4 regions of the Metabacillus herbersteinensis genome follow, and region 4 is predicted to be linked to each of the others. Evidence: riboswitches for the same ligand, from Rfam matches in the RefSeq annotation. Region 4 holds a riboswitch; each other region holds the start of a gene.
What was found. Region 4 has a riboswitch for cobalamin ahead of ACFFIX_RS03690 ((2Fe-2S) ferredoxin domain-containing protein). Riboswitches for the same ligand answer to the same signal wherever they lie in the genome.
Positions count from the first base shown of each region.

Region 1: it holds a riboswitch for cobalamin, as region 4 does, so the genes downstream of both, ACFFIX_RS08800 (ABC transporter substrate-binding protein) here and ACFFIX_RS03690 ((2Fe-2S) ferredoxin domain-containing protein) in region 4, are expected to answer to the same signal.
Region 2: it holds a riboswitch for cobalamin, as region 4 does, so the genes downstream of both, ACFFIX_RS11835 (ribonucleoside-diphosphate reductase subunit alpha) here and ACFFIX_RS03690 ((2Fe-2S) ferredoxin domain-containing protein) in region 4, are expected to answer to the same signal.
Region 3: it holds a riboswitch for cobalamin, as region 4 does, so the genes downstream of both, metE (5-methyltetrahydropteroyltriglutamate--homocysteine S-methyltransferase) here and ACFFIX_RS03690 ((2Fe-2S) ferredoxin domain-containing protein) in region 4, are expected to answer to the same signal.

Region 1 is NZ_JBHLVO010000005.1:83,286-87,920, forward strand. It holds gene ccsB (c-type cytochrome biogenesis protein CcsB) at 1-189, shown strand, start outside; gene ACFFIX_RS08790 (response regulator transcription factor) at 304-1,026, shown strand; gene ACFFIX_RS08795 (ATP-binding protein) at 1,023-2,828, shown strand; cobalamin riboswitch at 2,939-3,148, shown strand; gene ACFFIX_RS08800 (ABC transporter substrate-binding protein) at 3,390-4,376, shown strand; gene ACFFIX_RS08805 (FecCD family ABC transporter permease) at 4,345-4,635, shown strand, end outside.
Region 2 is NZ_JBHLVO010000008.1:93,375-98,009, reverse strand. It holds gene ACFFIX_RS11840 (ribonucleotide-diphosphate reductase subunit beta) at 1-1,015, opposite strand, end outside; gene ACFFIX_RS11835 (ribonucleoside-diphosphate reductase subunit alpha) at 1,035-3,422, opposite strand; cobalamin riboswitch at 3,465-3,653, opposite strand; gene dat (D-amino-acid transaminase) at 3,880-4,635, shown strand, end outside.
Region 3 is NZ_JBHLVO010000015.1:73,291-77,925, reverse strand. It holds gene metE (5-methyltetrahydropteroyltriglutamate--homocysteine S-methyltransferase) at 8-2,308, opposite strand; cobalamin riboswitch at 2,565-2,757, opposite strand; gene trhO (oxygen-dependent tRNA uridine(34) hydroxylase TrhO) at 3,441-4,388, opposite strand.
Region 4 is NZ_JBHLVO010000002.1:139,166-143,800, forward strand. It holds gene cobT (nicotinate-nucleotide--dimethylbenzimidazole phosphoribosyltransferase) at 1-1,025, shown strand, start outside; gene bluB (5,6-dimethylbenzimidazole synthase) at 1,093-1,734, shown strand; cobalamin riboswitch at 1,874-2,070, shown strand; cobalamin riboswitch at 2,292-2,482, shown strand; gene ACFFIX_RS03690 ((2Fe-2S) ferredoxin domain-containing protein) at 2,611-2,994, shown strand; gene ACFFIX_RS03695 (High-affinity nickel-transporter) at 2,996-3,709, shown strand; gene cobJ (precorrin-3B C(17)-methyltransferase) at 3,711-4,635, shown strand, end outside.

The DNA.
Region 1 (4,635 bases), on a different contig from region 4:
GGCTGGGATCCTAAGGAAGTATGGGCACTTATTACGTTTCTTTTCTATGCAGCCTATTTACATTTGCGTCTCTCAAAAGGATGGCATGGTGAAAAATCTGCTTGGTTAGCAGTTATTGGATTTGCGATTATCATGTTTAATTTTATCTTTGTAAACTTAGTTATTGCAGGTCTTCACTCATATGCTTAATTCTAGGATAGTATCAGCAAGCTAATCTAAAATGATTTACACTGCTGTAAGAAAGCCTTCACTCTATGCAGTGAGGGTTTTCTTTTTAAATGAACATTCAAAGGAGGCTTTCAAATGGAAGAGAATCAATATGGAAAAATACTTGTGGTGGATGATGAAGATCGAATTCGTAGATTACTCCGGATGTACTTAGAAAGAGAAAACTATGAAATTGAAGAAGCTGAGAATGGTGACGAAGCACTCGAACTAGCACTTAACCATGATTACGATTTGATAATGCTTGATTTGATGATGCCTGGTATTGATGGCATTGAAGTATGTAAGCAATTACGTGAAAAAAAGGCAACTCCAATTATCATGTTAACTGCGAAAGGCGAAGAAGCAAACCGTGTGCAAGGTTTTGAAGTTGGAACAGATGATTACATAGTCAAACCATTTAGTCCTAGAGAGGTAGTGCTTCGAGTAAAAGCGCTGCTCAGACGTTCATCTCAAACTTCGTATCTTAAGACAGATACGAAAGCAAAAAATGTGATCGTATTTCCTCATCTTTCAATTGAGCATGATGCACACCGAATTTTAGCAGATGGGATTGAAGTAAGTTTAACTCCTAAGGAATATGAGCTTTTATACTTTTTAGCTAAAACACCTGATAAAGTTTATGACCGTGAAAAATTATTAAAAGAAGTATGGCAATACGAGTTTTTCGGGGATTTACGAACAGTTGATACACATGTGAAACGTCTTCGTGAAAAATTGAACAAAGTCTCCCCTGAAGCAGCAAAAATGATTGTAACCGTCTGGGGTGTGGGCTACAAATTTGAGGTTGGCAATGAATGATGCTATGGAGAAGTGTAGTAGGTAAACTCTGGATTACCATTTTATTATTAGTTTCGTTTGTTTTATTTGTTTTAACCATATTAATGCTGGAGTTTATCGAAAACTACCATGTTGATGAAGCCGAAAAAGAGCTCACACAACTTGCAAACAAAGTTTCGGTGATTTTAGAGAGCCATGAAGATCAAGCGCTTGCTAGGTCAATTGCTTGGGAGCTTGTTGATGAGCTTACAAACATCGTCATTGTTGAAGATGATTCTACTTATTGGATCTCTCCACTTGAGGATGAGAATATACCACATTTTGACCTTGAAGCGATTAGAAAAGACCCTGAATTGTCTGTAGTCTTAGATGAAAACAGAAGAGTTAGTAAACGAACCATTATATCTGAAGATGAAACTCGTAAAATGAATGGAGAAGATGAGGTCCTTGTTGTGGGGGTTCCTTATCAGATAACAGACGATAAAGACGGTGCTGTCTATATTTCACAATCCTTACTTGCCGTCCATGAAACGACTAAGCATACAACAAAGTACATATTGTTAGCAGCAGGAATTGCAATTATTCTTACAACCGTATTTGCCTTCTTTTTATCAACAAGAATCACCTATCCTCTAAGAAAAATGCGTGAGGCTGCACAGGAGTTAGCGAGAGGAAAGTTTGACAAGAAAGTTCCAATTTTATCTCATGACGAAATCGGGGAGCTTGGTATTGCTTTTAATCAAATGGGTAGACAACTTAAATTTCATATTAATGCCCTGAGTCAGGAAAAAGAACATTTAACAAGTATTTTAAGTAGTATGGCAGATGGTGTTATTACTCTTAATATTGATGGAACGATACTCGTTACAAATCCTCCGGCTGAACGTTTTTTACAAGCGTGGTACTATGAACAAGGGATGAAAGTTGAAATTGGAGAAGAGTTACCACCAGACGCACAAGAGCTTTTTGGGCGTGTGGTTAATACCGAAAAAGAACAAATTATTGAAATTATGTTGCAAGGTAGAAGTTGGGTACTTGTGATGAGTCCATTATACAATCAGTCCTATGTTCGTGGGGCTGTAGCTGTCTTAAGAGATATGACAGAGGAACGAAGACTTGATAAGCTCCGCAAAGATTTTATTGCGAATGTTAGTCATGAGTTGAGAACGCCAATTGCGATGCTCCAAGGGTATAGTGAAGCAATTATCGATGATATTGCTAGTTCGGATGAAGAGAAAAAAGAAATATCGCAAATTATTTATGATGAATCACTTCGAATGGGACGTCTTGTCAATGATTTGCTAGACTTAGCTCGTATGGAGGCAGGACATATTTCGTTAACCTATGATGAAATTTTGATCCCTGAATTTATGGAAAAAATCAACAGGAAATTTCAAGGCTTAGCAAAAGAAAAACAAATTTCACTGCAAATTTCTATGAATCTTGAGGAACCGCAATTTAACTTAGATCCAGATGGGATTGAACAGGTTTTAACAAATCTGATTGATAATGCAATTAGACATACGAGTGTAAATGGTCTGGTGAAATTTAATGTACAATCGGTCGAAAAAGGCTTGAAGTTTAATGTACAAGACTCTGGCAGTGGGATTCCTGAGGATGATCTTCCATTTGTATTTGAACGATTCTATAAAGCTGATAAAGCGAGAACACGAGGAAGATCGGGTACTGGACTCGGGTTAGCCATTGCCAAAAACATCGTTGACGCCCACAAAGGTACAATTACCGTGCACAGTAAAGTCGACGAAGGAACAACCTTTAGCTTTTATATACCTCGAAAAAAGCTAGAATCTGATAGAATTTGACGAACAATCTTGTTTCATAAGAAACAAATTCAGGAAGCGAAAGCGCCTTGGGAAGAAGCTTTTTCTTGTAACATTGACAAACTTCTTATAAAATGAGTATAGTTGACAACTTCATTTTTTGCGAGATAGGTGTAATAAAGCATTTTTTGCTTTATCTTAATAGGGAATCTGGTTTAAATCCAGAACTGTCCCCGCAACTGTAAATGTGGACGAAATGAGAATGACCACTGTATTAAAAATCTAAATGGATTTTTAGTATGGGAAGGCTCAAAGTAGGAAGAAGCATAAGTCAGTAGACCTGCCTAACTCACAATCTTTTTGTTTCAAATCTTCGGGGGTTGAGATTGAAACGAGTCAGGCATTCGTATTTTATTACCTGAGTCGTTTTAGTCCATTCCAAACACGGAGTGGGCTTTTTTACTATTCTAAAATCGATGCGCATCGTTAGGATTAATGAAAAGTCAGTAAAAATTCTTGTCAAAGTGATAGAATCGCAAGTATCTTCTTCTTTTGCTCCTATTCTTATAGCAAGATAAACACAAATCAAAAGGAGTTTAGAAAATGAACCAATTAAAAAAATATCTTCTTCCATTACTTTTATTATTAGTGCTCGTATCTTTAACAGCTTGTGGATCTACAGGTGAAGATCAAACTGAAAAAGAGGGCTCAGAGTCAAGTGAAAAAGCAAGTGAAGAAACGAAAGAGGCAGATTTCCCAATCACCGTCACAGATGCTCTTGGAAATGAAGTGACAATTGAAGAACAACCAGAGAGTATTGTGTCTTTAATTCCTAGTAACACTGAAATTACATATGCACTTGGTATGGGAGATGCAGTTGTTGGAGTGACAGATTTTGATAACTACCCAGAAGAAGTAGCAGAGGTTGAAAAAATCGGTGGTATGGAATTTAATGTTGAGAAAATAATCTCACTACAACCAGATGTTGTTTTAGCGCATGCATCAGGAGCCCATAACTCAGAAGCAGGTTTAAAACAACTCCAAGATGCAGGTATTAATGTCATCGTTGTAAAAGATGCTACATCGATTGATGGTGCTTATGATAGCATTAATTTCATTGGTCAAGTAACAGGTACAACTGAAAAGGCTGATGAAATTGTCAACAATATGAAAGAGAGATTAGGAAATATTGAAGAAAAGGCAGCTACTATATCAGAAGAGGATAAGAAAAATGTATGGGTAGAAATTTCTGGAGCTCCTGAGATTTATACTGCGGGTAAGGGAACGTTTATTGATGAAATGATTCAAGCAGTAGGTGCGATAAACGTGGCTGCGGACTTAGAAGGCTGGCCCAAAGTTACAGAAGAAGATGCTGTTCTTTTTAATCCAGATATTATCGTTTTAACTTATGGATACTATACAGAAAATGCATTAGAGAAAGTTCTAGGTCGTGACGCGTGGAAAGACGTTCCAGCCATCCAAGAAGAGCAAGTATATGACATTCATTCTGATAAGGTTACAAGACCAGGTCCACGACTAATTGAAGGTGTAGAAGAGCTTGCGAAAGCTATTTACCCTGATGTTTACTAAAAGGTTTCGAATTTTTCACCCTTTACTTATTTCAAGTCTAATTGGAATACTATCAATTTTAGCAGGGATATCGTTAGGTACACTAACGATTCCCTTTTCTACTATTATTCAAGTTTTCCTACAGGAATTAGGTTGGGTTTCAAGCACATCTGTGGATAACACAGCCGTTAATATTATTATGTCCATTCGATTCCCAAGAGTAATACTTGCTTTTATGGTTGGAGGTTCCCTAGCAGTTGCTGGTGCGGCCTTTCAAGGA
Region 2 (4,635 bases), on a different contig from region 4:
TCACCTTCGTATATTGTCTGGACTTTTGCTCGAAAAAGTCAGATTTACCAAGATCAACATCTTCGTACGCTTTAATCCACTTTAAAGGATTAGTACGATATCCTTCAAAAGGTCTGTCATAGCCAAGCTGAACACACCTAACATTTGCATAAAACTTAATATAGTCCTCTACATCCTTCATGTTGATGCCATCGATTTTATTTCCAAGTATAGAACGGCCCCATTCGATTTCTAATTCCGCTGCTTTTCTAAATGTTTGTTGGATGAAATAGGCTAGCTCAGGTGTATCATATTCTGGATATTCATTTAGAATTTCTTTGAAAATTTTTACGAATAAATCCACATGGATCTGTTCATCACGATTAATGTAGTTAATCATTGTGCTTGTTGCGACCATTTTTTGATTTCTGGCCAGATTGTAGAAAAAAGCAAAGCCGGAATAAAAGAATAATCCTTCTAAAATGACATCATAGACGATCGACTTTAATAGGTTTTCGACATTAGCCTCTTCCGCAAAAGCTTGATAGCCGTTCGTGACAAAGTCATTGCGATCTCGTAAAGTCTGGTCAGATCGCCAATAATTAAATACCTCGTCTTGAATATGCTTCGGAACGATGCTTGATAAAACATAGGAATAGGAATGGTTATGGACCACTTCCTGCTGTGCGAGAATAATCATCAGCGCATTTACACTGGAATCAGTAAGGTAGTCGGCAACTTTTCCAGCATAATCTGTTTGAATGCTGTCGAGTAATGCGAGCAGTCCAATGACTTTTAAAAAGGCATCTCGCTCATCGACACTTAGCTCTTTGAACTGCTTAATATCTTGAGACATATTAATCTCAAATGGTGTCCAAAAATTCGAAAGCATTTTTTTGTATTTTGGATATGCCCATCCGTAGGCAGTATCATCCCAGTTAAGAATATTTGAACTTTTTCCGTTAATGATCCTTGTCGAACGATTTGGAGCGGTTGGATCCATGAGAACGCGTTTTGTTAACGCCGTTTTTGTCATTGTGTTACCTCCCTTTTGATCAACTAGCACAGGATTCGCATTCTTCAATCGCACTGGAAGTAGAACGGACGTAATATGTCGTTTTTAAGTCTGCTTTCCAGGCGGCAAGGTGCAGGTCTAGGAGCTCTACTGCTTTAATCGTATTTTGAACATAAAAGTTAAAGGAAATAGATTGATCAATATGACGTTGTCTTGCTGCATTTTGTTTGATACTCCAGTGTTGGTCGATAAAATAAGCTGATTTATAATACCATGTTGTTTCTGCGTTTAAGTCAGGCGCTGTGACTGGAATTTTGTAATCCTTTTTTTCTTCGGAGTACACTTTTTGAAATATAGGGTCGATGCTTGCTGTGCTTCCTGCGATAATTGAAGTAGAAGCATTTGGTGCAACAGCCATCAAGTAGCCGTTGCGAACGCCAAACGTTTTTACTTTATCGCGAAGTTCATCCCATGGGAGGCTACTCCCTGCTGTTTTGTAATTTCTCTTTGTAAAATAGGAACCATTTTCCCAATCTGAACCATGAAAAACAGAGTAAGCACCCTTTTCTTTTGCTAATTCCATGCTAGCTTGGATCGTATAATAAGAGATTTCCTCATAAAGCTTGTCCGCATAAGCGACTGCTTCATCACTTTCCCATTTTAGTTGCCTTAATGCTAGAAGGTGATGCCATCCGAAGGTTCCCAACCCAATCGAACGGTATTTCTGATTGGTTAGTTTTGCTTGTAAAACTGGGATGTTATTGAGATCAATGACATTGTCTAACATCCGAACTTGAATAGGAATTAATCTCTTTAGAACGGAATCGGTTACAGCTTTGGCGAGATTAATAGATGAGAGATTGCAAACAACAAAATCACCAGGTGTTTTCACTGTGATAATTTTCCCGTCTTCTGTGTACTGCTCGTCCTGAATCGTTGGGCTTTGATTTTGAGTAATTTCGGTACAAAGGTTGCTACAGTAGATCACTCCAACATGAGAATTTGTATTTTTTCGATTTACTTCATCGCGGTAAAACATATAAGGTGTGCCTGCCTCAAGTTGACTAATCATAATCCGCTTCATGATATCAATGGCCGGAATAGTTTCTCTTGAAAGAGTAGGGGTGTTCACACAATCCCAGTATTTTTCTCTAAAGCTTCCATTGCCTTTTTCCTCATCGAAATAGTCTTCTAAGCTGTATCCCATTACTCGACGAACTTCATGGGGATCAAATAAATGCCATTCACCACGCTTTTCGACCTGTTCCATAAATAAATCAGGAATACAAACGCCTGTAAACAAATCATGGGTCCTTAGACGTTCATCACCATTGTTCAATTTTGCATCTAAAAAGGAAAAGATATCTTTGTGCCAAACATCAAGATAAACCGCGATTGCTCCTTTTCGTTGCCCAAGCTGATCAACACTTACAGCTGTGTTGTTTAATTGCTTCATCCAAGGAATGACACCAGAAGATACTCCTTTGAAACCTTTAATATCACTGCCACGACTTCTCAGCTTACCTAGATACGTGCCAATTCCGCCACCTGCTTTTGATAAATTCGCAATATCAGTGTTGCTATCAAAGATTCCTTGTAAACTATCATCGATCGTATCGATAAAACAGCTTGATAGCTGTCCGATTGGTTTTCCTGCGTTGGAGAGAGTAGGAGTTGCGACAGTCATATATAGATTGCTCATCGCCCAATATGCTTCTTTAACTAGGTATAAGCGTTTTTCTCTCTCCTCATTTGCAAGCAAAGTCATCGCAATGATTAAAAACCGTTCCTGTGGGAGCTCGTACACTTGCTTGTTGAAATCTCGGGCTAAATAACGGTCGCTTAAGGTACGAAGTCCAATGTATGTAAATAGCTTGTCGTTGTCGGGGTTGATGATTGCACCTAGCTCTTCAATTTCATCCTTCGAATAGGAGGTTGTTAAGAATGTGCTATAGATTCCTTTTGATTCCAAAGCTGTGAGAAGCTCATAAAAGGGGCCGTATTTTTCTTCCTTTGGATAGTGACGAGCGTGTGCAGACTCTGCATAAAGTTTTTTCAGAAAAAGCTGTGCACAAAAGTACGTCCAATCGGGTTCTGTTTCACTAATATGTGATAAACCTTCTAAGATTAGTAGATTGGTTATTTGTTCGGAGGAATACATTTCCCTTTGTGAGATGGATAGAAGAACTCGTTCAATGAAGTTCTCTAATGGGAGAGCAAGGAAGTCTTGTCCAAGGTTTTCGAGAGAGCGCTGCAATTTTAAAGAATCAAATTGAGTTACAGTTCCATCGTTACTATTTTTTATCAACGTCTGGGTCAATTGTGTTGTCATTGTCATCCTCCTGTTTAACAAAAATAAAAAATCCACTCGTAGATTGAGTGGATCAAACGATAGCACAATGAAGAAGGTAACCCAAATAACCTTCATTTTATCCCATCGTTTCATCTTCTCAGGTCCCCGAAGAATTCGAAACTTTGCAAGTTACAGGCAGGTCTACTGACTTGTGCTTAATCCTACTTAGAGTCCTTCCCATACGATATCTTGATGTATTGTACAGTGGCTTTTCTCAGTTCGTCACACTTACAGTTGCGGGGACAGCTCTGGAATTTCACCAGATTCCCTATTATGCCAACTTGGCACCTGTTCTTACAGTTAATACTATATATAGTTACTAACGTTATTGTTAATTCAATATGTAGTGTGTATCTTATATAAACATCATATAGGACTAGTCGTTTCTTTTCAACTAAAAAGTGATGATTGTCGAAAAGAATTGAATATGATCATTCTAAAAAGTTCTCAGGGTTAGCTCTTTAATAAAATCTGTAACCATGTCATACTAGGGAAAAGATTGTTAAAATTCCGATTCGAAAGGGAGTAGAATATGCGCGTTTTATTACAAGATCAACTGTTGAATAGAGATGAAGTGGCAATTGATATAGAAGACCGGGGTTATCAATTTGGCGATGGCGTTTACGAAGTGATGCGGGTGTATGAAGGACAACTGTTCACTATAAATGAGCACTTAGAAAGACTTGCGAGAAGTGCAGATCAAATTAGAATGAAACTACCACTACGTCTTGATGTATTAAAAGAGAGACTTATAGAGTTAGTGAGTGAAAACTCAGTGCAAAATGGTGCTGTATATGTACAGGTTTCTCGAGGTGTAAGTTTAAGAAATCATTCATTTCCGGGCGATAAGGTTACACCTGTATTAATCGCGTATCCGTTACCTGGAAAAAAACCTGCTCAAGAGCAACAAAATGGTGTTCAAGTGAACCTTGTTGATGACATGCGCTGGCTTCGCTGTGATATAAAGAGTTTAAATTTATTGTGGAATGTTATGGCAAAGCAAGAGGCCTTAGATAAAGGGACATATGAGGCACTTCTGCATCGTGATGGCACAATCACTGAAGGATCTTCAACAAATTTCTATGCAGTGAAGGATGGAACTGTTTATACACATCCAGCGAATAACCTGATTTTGAATGGAATTACAAGAATGAAAATTATAGAGCTTTGTAGTGAAAATGGAATACCTTTTATGGAAAAAGAACTCTACATTAATGAGCGAACTTCTTTTGATGAAGCATTTATTTCTTCAACAACGATTGAAATTGTTCCTGTAACAAAAATTGAG
Region 3 (4,635 bases), on a different contig from region 4:
GGTATCTTTAATGTTCCTTTCCCACGAGCAGCTTTTCTCTCGTTTGTTCTGCCGCTTTAACCATCACTCTAAGTGCTTCGACGGTCTCATCAATACCACGTGTTTTTAACCCGCAATCAGGATTAATCCAGAATAGCTTTGGATCAAGCACTTGAAGAGCACGATCTATGTTTCTTGTCATCTCTTCAAGCTTTGGTATCCGTGGACTATGAATGTCGTATACACCAAGACCGATGCCTTTGTTATACGTATTTTCTTCAAAGGCATGAATTAATTCACCATGACTTCTTGACGTTTCGATCGAAATAACATCAGCATCGAGCGCTTTAATCGCATCGATAATATCCGCAAAATCCGAATAACACATATGGGTATGAATTTGTGTACCGTTTTGCACAGATGTTGTTGCAAGTTTAAATGCGTAGACTGCAGCGTCAAGATAGCTTTCCCATTTTTCCCGTTTTAATGGCAACCCTTCACGAAGTGCTGGTTCATCGACTTGAATCATATGAATTCCATTCTCCTCAAGTGTTTCAACTTCTTTTCGAAGTGCTAGCGCAATTTGGTTTGCAACAACGTAGCGTGAAACATCATCGCGAACAAACGACCAATTTAAAATTGTAATGGGACCTGTCAACATTCCTTTTACAGGTTTGTCTGTTAACGTTTGAGCATATACGGTTTCTTTGACTGTCATTGGTTTTAAATAGTTCACGTCACCGTATATAAGCGGTGGCTTCACACATCGAGAACCATATGACTGTACCCAACCGAATTTAGTGAATTGAAAGCCATCTAATTTTTCACCAAAATATTCAACCATGTCTGTACGTTCAAATTCTCCATGTACAAACACATCTAGACCAAGTTCTTCTTGAATTTCTATCCATTTATTAATTTCAGCTTTTATATATGTTCCATACTCTTCACCAGTTAGCTCTCCTTTTCGCCACTTTAAACGCTGTTTTCTTACTTCTTGTGTTTGCGGGAAGCTTCCAATTGATGTAGTTGGAAGAAGTGGTAATTGAAAAGCCTTTTCTTGAAAACCTTGACGGATTTTAAATGGTGCTTCACGTTCAGCTTTATACGAATGCAAATTCTCAATGGCTTCTTGGACTTGTCTATTGTTTCGAAAGGATGATTCATTTAACTCCTCAATTGCTTTTATACTCGCTGTGATCTCCTTATGTATTGTTCCCTTCCCAGCGTTTAATCCTTTTGTAAGCACTACAATTTCAGATAATTTTTCATCTGCAAATGATAGTGCATCTTTTATAACTGCATCGAGTGTATTTTCGCTTTTAACTGTCACTGGTACATGTAGTAAGCTTGATGAAGGCTGTACAAGGAGACGATCCTTTGAAACAACCTCCGAAATCTCTGCAAGAAGTGAGGACTTTTCATCAAGATTCGCACACCATATGTTCCGTCCGTCAATTACTCCAGCAGCAAGCACTTTATCTTTTGGGAAACCATATTTTTTCAAAGCTGCAAGATTTTCCCCATGATCATGTACAAAATCTAGGCCAATTCCTTGAACAGGGAGTGAAACGATATCTTCGTATTTTTCAATGCTCTCAAAATAGGTTTGCAAAATAATTTTCACTTCTGGTGCTGCTTCACGCAATGTTTGATAGACTTCGTTAAATAAAGCAACCTCTTCTTTTAAAAGTGTTGTCGATAAAATAGGTTCATCGATTTGCACCCACTCTACGCCTTCTTTTTGCAATTCACGTAATATGTCAGCATAAAGCGGCACAAATTGATTAACAATTGTTTTAAAGTCACTGTCTTTATATCCTTTTGACAGCTTTATAAATGTTATAGGTCCTAAGATAACAGGCTTACCTTCGATATCAAGTTTGTGTTTCGCCTCTTTATAAAATTGAAGTGGACGGTTTTCAACAAGAGTTGGTTCTACTTCATCCAGTTCTGGAACAATATAGTGATAGTTTGTGTTAAACCATTTTGTCATTTGGGATGCAACCGCACCATTCGTACCACGTGCAATATCAAAATATGTTTCAAGTGATACTTTACCTCCATCGTACTCAAAGCGCTTCGGAACTAGACCGAACATAACAGCTGTATCAAGTACATGATCATACAAGCTAAAATCTCCAACCGGAATTAAGTCTATTCCTTGATCAATTTGCTTCTGAAGATGATGTAGACGAATTCCTTCAATTTCTTTTAAGAATGATTTTTCTTCAAGTTTTCCTGCCCAAAACTGTTCAAGTGCCTTTTTCCATTCGCGTTGTTCACCAATTCTTGGATAACCTAAATTCGAGCTTTTTACTTTACTCATCTTATTTATCACTCCTTCGATAGTTTTCGTCTTCAACTAGCCACGTTCCTAAGTGGCAGTAACTCCCTTTGGTCGAAACTGACACTAAGAACCTGATAAGGTTAACTAACCATCAGAAGGTCACTGATGGAAGTTAAACTAAAAAATCTCCCTTTTCAAATAGAAAAGAGAGATTCATACGCATAGCTAACTAGAGTTGAGACCTACTGGTTTCCTCAACACGTATTCCTCACCCCTCCCCTATATCCCCGTAGAGCAAAAGTACATACAACAGGCAGGTCTCCTGACTTAGGATCTTCGCTTCTTATCCCTTCCCATTTCAATATGAAACAGTGGTTGATTGATAAGTTGCTCCCCATTACAGTGGCGGGACCGTGCCGGAATTTCACCGACTTCCCTTTTAAGCTGTATAAATCTTTCACACAGCACCTAATTGCGTTTTATATTAAATTTTTTAAAGATAAGCGTTGGACGCTGCCTCCACTTCTCTTGATTAAGAGTTTTAATGTTTTATAATATTTTGAATTTAATAGCCATATTAGCATGCCAAACACATCCTGTCAAAAAAACCTTTCAAAATAAGTAACGGGTTCACTTGTGGGGTGCAGAAATTTAAATAACAAGTCGAATTCAATGGCTCATTCACAAGTTTTTAACCTCTTAATTCGTGGGAAAATTCATATATGTTTTTTTCCAAGTCGTTGCAAAGGACATTTCGCTTTCTATCCTACGGGGTTTTGTCCTCCATCAGCTCTATGAAGGACATTTTCCCTGCTTTCCTACGGAGCTTTATCCTTCATAAGCTTTATGAAGGACATTTCCTCTGCTTTCCTACAGAGTTTTGTCCTTCATAAGCTTTATAAAGGACATTTTTCTTGGTTCACTATAAAACTTCAATAAATATTCACACTATAAATCACACACACTCCAATAATTATTTCTACCTTTAGAATTTACCTTTCGAATTCGGAGAGAATAAGACAAGAAACAACATCTAACCTTGATATGACAACAAAAAACACACTGTGATTTCTTATGAAATACAGTGTGTTTTCTCCCTGAGAATTGTTTGTTTGCACCTCTGAAGTGAACCCCTTCAAAATAAGAAGGGGTTCCTCACATTTAAATTAAACTAGACCAATGCTTCTAGACGTTCTTGTACAGACTCTTCAGTCAGACCATGCTCGCTTATATATCTATTTCTTGAATTAACTCTACATTCATGACTACATGCACGTAAATATTTATGTTCATTTTCTTCTGAACAAAGAATTTTTTTATTGCATTCTGGGTTTGCACAGTTAACATAGCGCTCACATGGTTCATTTGTAAAGTAATCTCTGCCTACAACTGTTGGTTCTACTCCATTAACAGGTACGCTAATTCTTTCATCAAACACGTAGCATTGTCCATCCCATAGTTTACCTTGCACTTCTGGGTCCTTGCCATATGTGACGATGCCACCATGTAATTGTGCTACATCCTCAAATCCCTCTTTGCGTAACCAACCTGAGAATTTTTCACAGCGGACTCCTCCTGTACAGTACGTAAGGATCTTTTTGCCCTCGAATTGTTTGCGATTTTCTCGAATCCATTCAGGCAGTTCTTTAAATGTATTTATATCAGGCATGATCGCATTACGGAAACGACCTAATGAATATTCGTAATCATTTCTAGCATCGATTACTACCGTGTCTTCCTGTTGCATTGCTTCATAAAATTCTGTTGGGCTATAATATTTTCCAGTTACCTCAAGAGGATTCACATCATCTTCTAGTCGTAAAGTGACGAGTTCCGGTCTATGACGGACTTTCATTTTTTTGAAAGCATGTTCATCTGCTTCATCTATTTTATAGACCATCTCTTTAAACCGAGGATCCTCTTTCATTGTTGCCATATATTGGTCTGTTTGCTCAACTGTACCAGATATCGTGCCGTTTATACCTTCATGAGCGATTAAGATTCTACCTTTTAAGCCAAGAGATTGACAGAATTCTAAATGCTGTTGTGTATATTCTTCTGGATTTTCAATTGTAACATAGTGGTAATGCAGTAATACGCGAAATTGTTTATTCTCCAATTTAATTCACCTTCTATATTTATATTTGCAAGATATCCATACAGAAGTGTTTACTTGCGGCTATTTTTCGCTTAAAAAGTTCGCACTCTATTAAAACAAAAATCAAGAGAAATTGCAATCATTTTCTTCTCATTTATAACCTAAAAAAAGACTGATCGCTTAATACTGGACGATCAGTCCTCATACTCTCATATTTTTGAACAATTACTTGTTCATTTACTAAAGCATCTATTTAAATTACCTTAGC
Region 4 (4,635 bases):
CTATTCCTCCGCTTGATGATGAAATGGGTAAAACTGTTAGAGAGTATGTAGATTCATTAACGAAACCTCTAGGGAGCCTTGGCAGATTGGAAGAAATCGTGATTGAACTAGCAAAAATGACTAGCAATCCATTTCCACAGATTACACGACCAGGTGTGATTGTATTCGCAGCTGATCATGGTGTGACTGCTGAAGGAATATCCGCATTCCCTAAAGAAGTGACAGAACAGATGGTTCGAAACTTTTTAAATGGAGGAGCCGCGATTAATGTGTTCAGTAAGTCTATTGATGCTCATTTAAGAATTATAGACATAGGTGTTTCTGTTGATATTGAGGAAGAAGAGTTAATTAGTAAGAAAATTCGGTATGGAACTGCAAACTTTTACCAAGAAGATGCGATGTCGATTATTGAAGCGATTAATGCAGTTGAAATAGGCTATGAACAAGGACAACAAATGATTAATATGGGCGTTAAATGTCTAATTCTTGGAGAAATGGGAATTGGAAATACAACATCAAGTAGTGCAATTTTAGCAGCGATCAGCAGACAGAACCTAGAAAGTCTAGTTGGGAGTGGTACAGGAATTACAGCTGAAAGAATAATCCATAAACAAAAAGTTATTAGAAAAGCTCTTAAAGAGAGAAAGCCTAATCCAAATGACCCGATCGATATTCTATCAAAAGTCGGTGGGCTAGAAATTGCGGGAATGGTTGGTGCAATGCTCGCAGGGGCTAGCAACAGAATCCCAATCCTTGTTGATGGCTTTATCTCTACAACAGCCGCATTAGTGGCGAAAATGATTTCAAGTCAAGTCACCGAGTATATTTTTATAGGACACCGTTCAGTAGAGCCTGGTCATGATATAGCTATTGAGTTGTTAGGAAAAAAACCACTACTTGATTTAGGAATGAGATTAGGAGAAGGAAGTGGAGCAGCTATGGCTTTTCCTATTCTACATTCAGCAACCCTCATGTTAAGAGAAATGGCCACTTTTACACAAGCCGGAATATCCAATAAGAATTAGAAAATGAATTTAATTTTTTAAAACGCTAGATGCTTACAAGTTAAAAATGAGTGAGGTGTTTTTCCATATGTTTACTAATGAAGAAAGAGAAGCAATTTATAAAGTCATTTTCACTAGAAGAGATGTCCGAACATTTTCACCTAACAAAGTACCAAAAGAAGCTGTAGATAGAATATTAGAAGCGGCACATTATGCACCATCAGTTGGGTTTATGCAGCCGTGGAATTTTATTTTAGTTGAGTCTATTGACACAAAAAAACGTTTGGCTTGGGCAGCAGATAAAGAACGAAGAGCATTGGCAATTCATTATGAAGAAGATGACCGAGCAACAAAATTTCTCAACCTAAAAGTTGAAGGTATTAAAGAAGCTCCGTTAACAATTTGTGTAACATGTGATTCTTCAAGAGGAGGATCACATGTACTTGGACGGAATTCAATTCCAGAAACCGATATTATGTCTACTGCCTGTGCAATTCAGAATATGTGGTTAGCAGCTTGTGCTGAAGGATTAGCGATGGGATGGGTCAGCTTCTATAAAAAGTCAGACATCCGTGACATTTTAAAAATACCTTTTCATATCGATCCAGTTGCATTAATCTCAATTGGATATACAGACGTATATCCGAAAGCACCTATTCTAGAAACAGAAAAGTGGGAAAAAAGACAGAACTTAAAGAAATTGATATTTAGTGACAAATGGGGAGAATAAAGTACTATTCTTGAGTCAAAATAATTATAGACTTAAACAAAACTAAGATTTCAAACAATTTCCTCCCATTCCTTGCATTGTCATAATTGTTCCTATAAGATGTTAATAGATTTAGTTTGTGAAATAAATATTCCAATTTATAAAACAAATAGATTAAGATGCCAAGAAGGCTTAATAGGGAATCTGGTGAAAATCCAGAACTGCCCCCGCAACTGTAAGTGTGGACGAACCTGAGATAACCACTGTATAAGAGTACTGATATAGGTACTTATATGGGAAGGTCTCATAGTAGGAAGATGCACAAGTCAGGAGACCTGTCTTAATTTATAAGTTTCAACTTCTTCGGGGATTGAGAAAGTGAAACGATGGCACAATAGGTTAATTTTTATTAATTTTCCTTTTTATGTTCGTCGTTTCATCCGCTCATCTCAAAAGGTGAGTGGATTTTTTGTGTGCTTTTTTATGGAGACCATACATATATTGTCCAATGCGAGAATAATATGATGTGTATGTAGTCATTAGTAATTATTTTTGTTTTTTAGTAGATTTATACAATTACATAATGTTACGACAAGGTGCACGATAGATGTCTATTGTGTTAAAAGGGAAGAACGGTGAAAATCCGTCACGGTACCCGCCACTGTTAAGGGGAGTTTTATTGCAAAATGTCACTGAGCATACTTGCTTGGGAAGACGCAATGAAATGATGAACCATAGTCAGGAGACCTGCCTTGTACGTAAATACTTCGTAATCCTACGGGCTATAGGAAGAAGTGCCGATTAAGTGGGATACGTATCATTGTGTCATTTTTTCTGCACCTCTATCTAATAGGGGTGCATTTTTTATTTGTCTAAAAAAATAATGGAGCTGATTAGATGACAACTTGGAATTTAAACGGGACTAAACATCATGTTTTGATTTGTAACGGAAGTAGTTGTATGAGAAAGGGAGGAGAAGAGGTAACCCAAGCGATTCGAAATGAAGTGACGAACTTGGAGTTGGATGCGCAAGTACATTCGACGAGAACCCGCTGTAATGGTCGATGCAAAGATGCTTGCGTCGTGATCGTTTATCCAGAAGGAACTTGGTATAAGGCGGTTACTCCAGAATCGGGGAGTACGATTGTTAAAGAACATCTAGCAGAAGGAAGAATCGCTCTGGAATCTGTTATTTATCACTATGAAGAACAAGGATTTATTGCACCTGATCATTCAGAGTCGATAGTCGGTATATCAAAACCATTAAAAGGAGAAGGTTAATTTGGAAGTTTTATCATTCGCGTTATTAGCAGTTTTTATTGGAATGAGGCATGGAATGGATAGTGACCATGTTGCAGCAATTGCTGACATGGTAGGAAGTGAAGAACGAAAGCGAAGGCAAGTGTCGCTTGGGTTAATGTACGCGTTAGGTCATGGTTTAATTGTTTTAATCATTGGGCTAATTTCAATTCTCATTGGCTTAAAACTACCTACTAATGCCCAAGTTTTTCTGGAAGGTTTTGTAGGAATAACACTTCTTCTACTAGGTGGGTTTATCTTATATACGGTTTTCGTTCAAAGGAATGAGTATGAGTATAAAAGTCGTATCAAGATTGTCTATGAGTTTCTAGCAAATTTCACACCAAAAGCGAAACGGGAAGGAATAAAAGCCAATCTATCACCTCTTGCGTTTGGGGTTATAGGGGCATTTCTTATCGGAATTATTCATGGCATTGGTGTGGAAACACCGACGCAACTTGCAGTTATTACAAATGCAGTTGGAATGAGTAACTTATCCGCAGCAATGATCCAGCTATTTCTATTTGTTATCGGACTACTAATCTCAACGATCTTTATAACATGTTGTCTATCATGGGGATTTGTAAAGGCTAGGTTTCGAAAACAGCTTTTTATCATTCTTGGGTCAATTACAGGAATCTATAGCATCGGCTTAGGAGTCATAATGCTCGTTGAATTAGTCAAGGGAGGCGTATAAGGTGGCTGGCAAGTTACTTGTGATTGGCTTTGGACCAGGAAGTTTTGAACACATAACAGATCGAGCGAGAGAAGCCATTGGGGAAAGCGATATGGTCATCGGCTACAAAACGTATGTGGAGTTAATTGAGGGTCTTTTGACAAACCAACAAATTATTAGTACCGGAATGACTGAAGAAGTGGGCCGAGCACAGGAAGCTGTAAAACAAGCGGAACTTGGAAAAAAGGTAGCGGTTATTTCAAGTGGTGACGCCGGAGTGTATGGGATGGTTGGACTTGTCTATGAGGTTTTAGTCGAGAAGAAATGGTCGAGAGAGACTGGTGTAGAAGTCGAGATTATTCCAGGAATATCAGCCATTAACTCATGTGCTTCATTACTTGGAGCTCCTGTAATGCATGACGCATGTACAATCAGTTTAAGCGACCATTTAACACCATGGACTTTGATCGAAAAGCGAATTGAAGCAGCAGCACAGGCAGACTTTGTGATTGCGCTGTACAATCCGAAAAGTGGTCGTAGAACAAGGCAAATTGCTGAGGCGCAACGGATTCTCCTCAACCATCGGTCACCAGATACACCGGTAGGCCTTGTCAAGAGTGCGTATCGTGATCGACAGCATGTTGTGATGACAAATTTAAAGGATATGCTTGAGTACGATATTGGGATGTTAACGACGGTGATGATCGGAAATTCCTCAACTTTCATGTATGATGGCTTGATGATTACCCCAAGGGGCTACCAACGTAAATATACCTTAAATACAACAGAACAAGTATTAAAGCCTCATCAACGGTTAAAGAAAGAGTCAGAACCCTGGGCATTAGAGCAAGAAGAATTCAATCCCGAAAGTGAAATTATGTTCTCTTCAAGGGACGTAGCTGAACAAGCGTTAGACGCATTTGGTTATGAAACGAAAGAACCAAGCA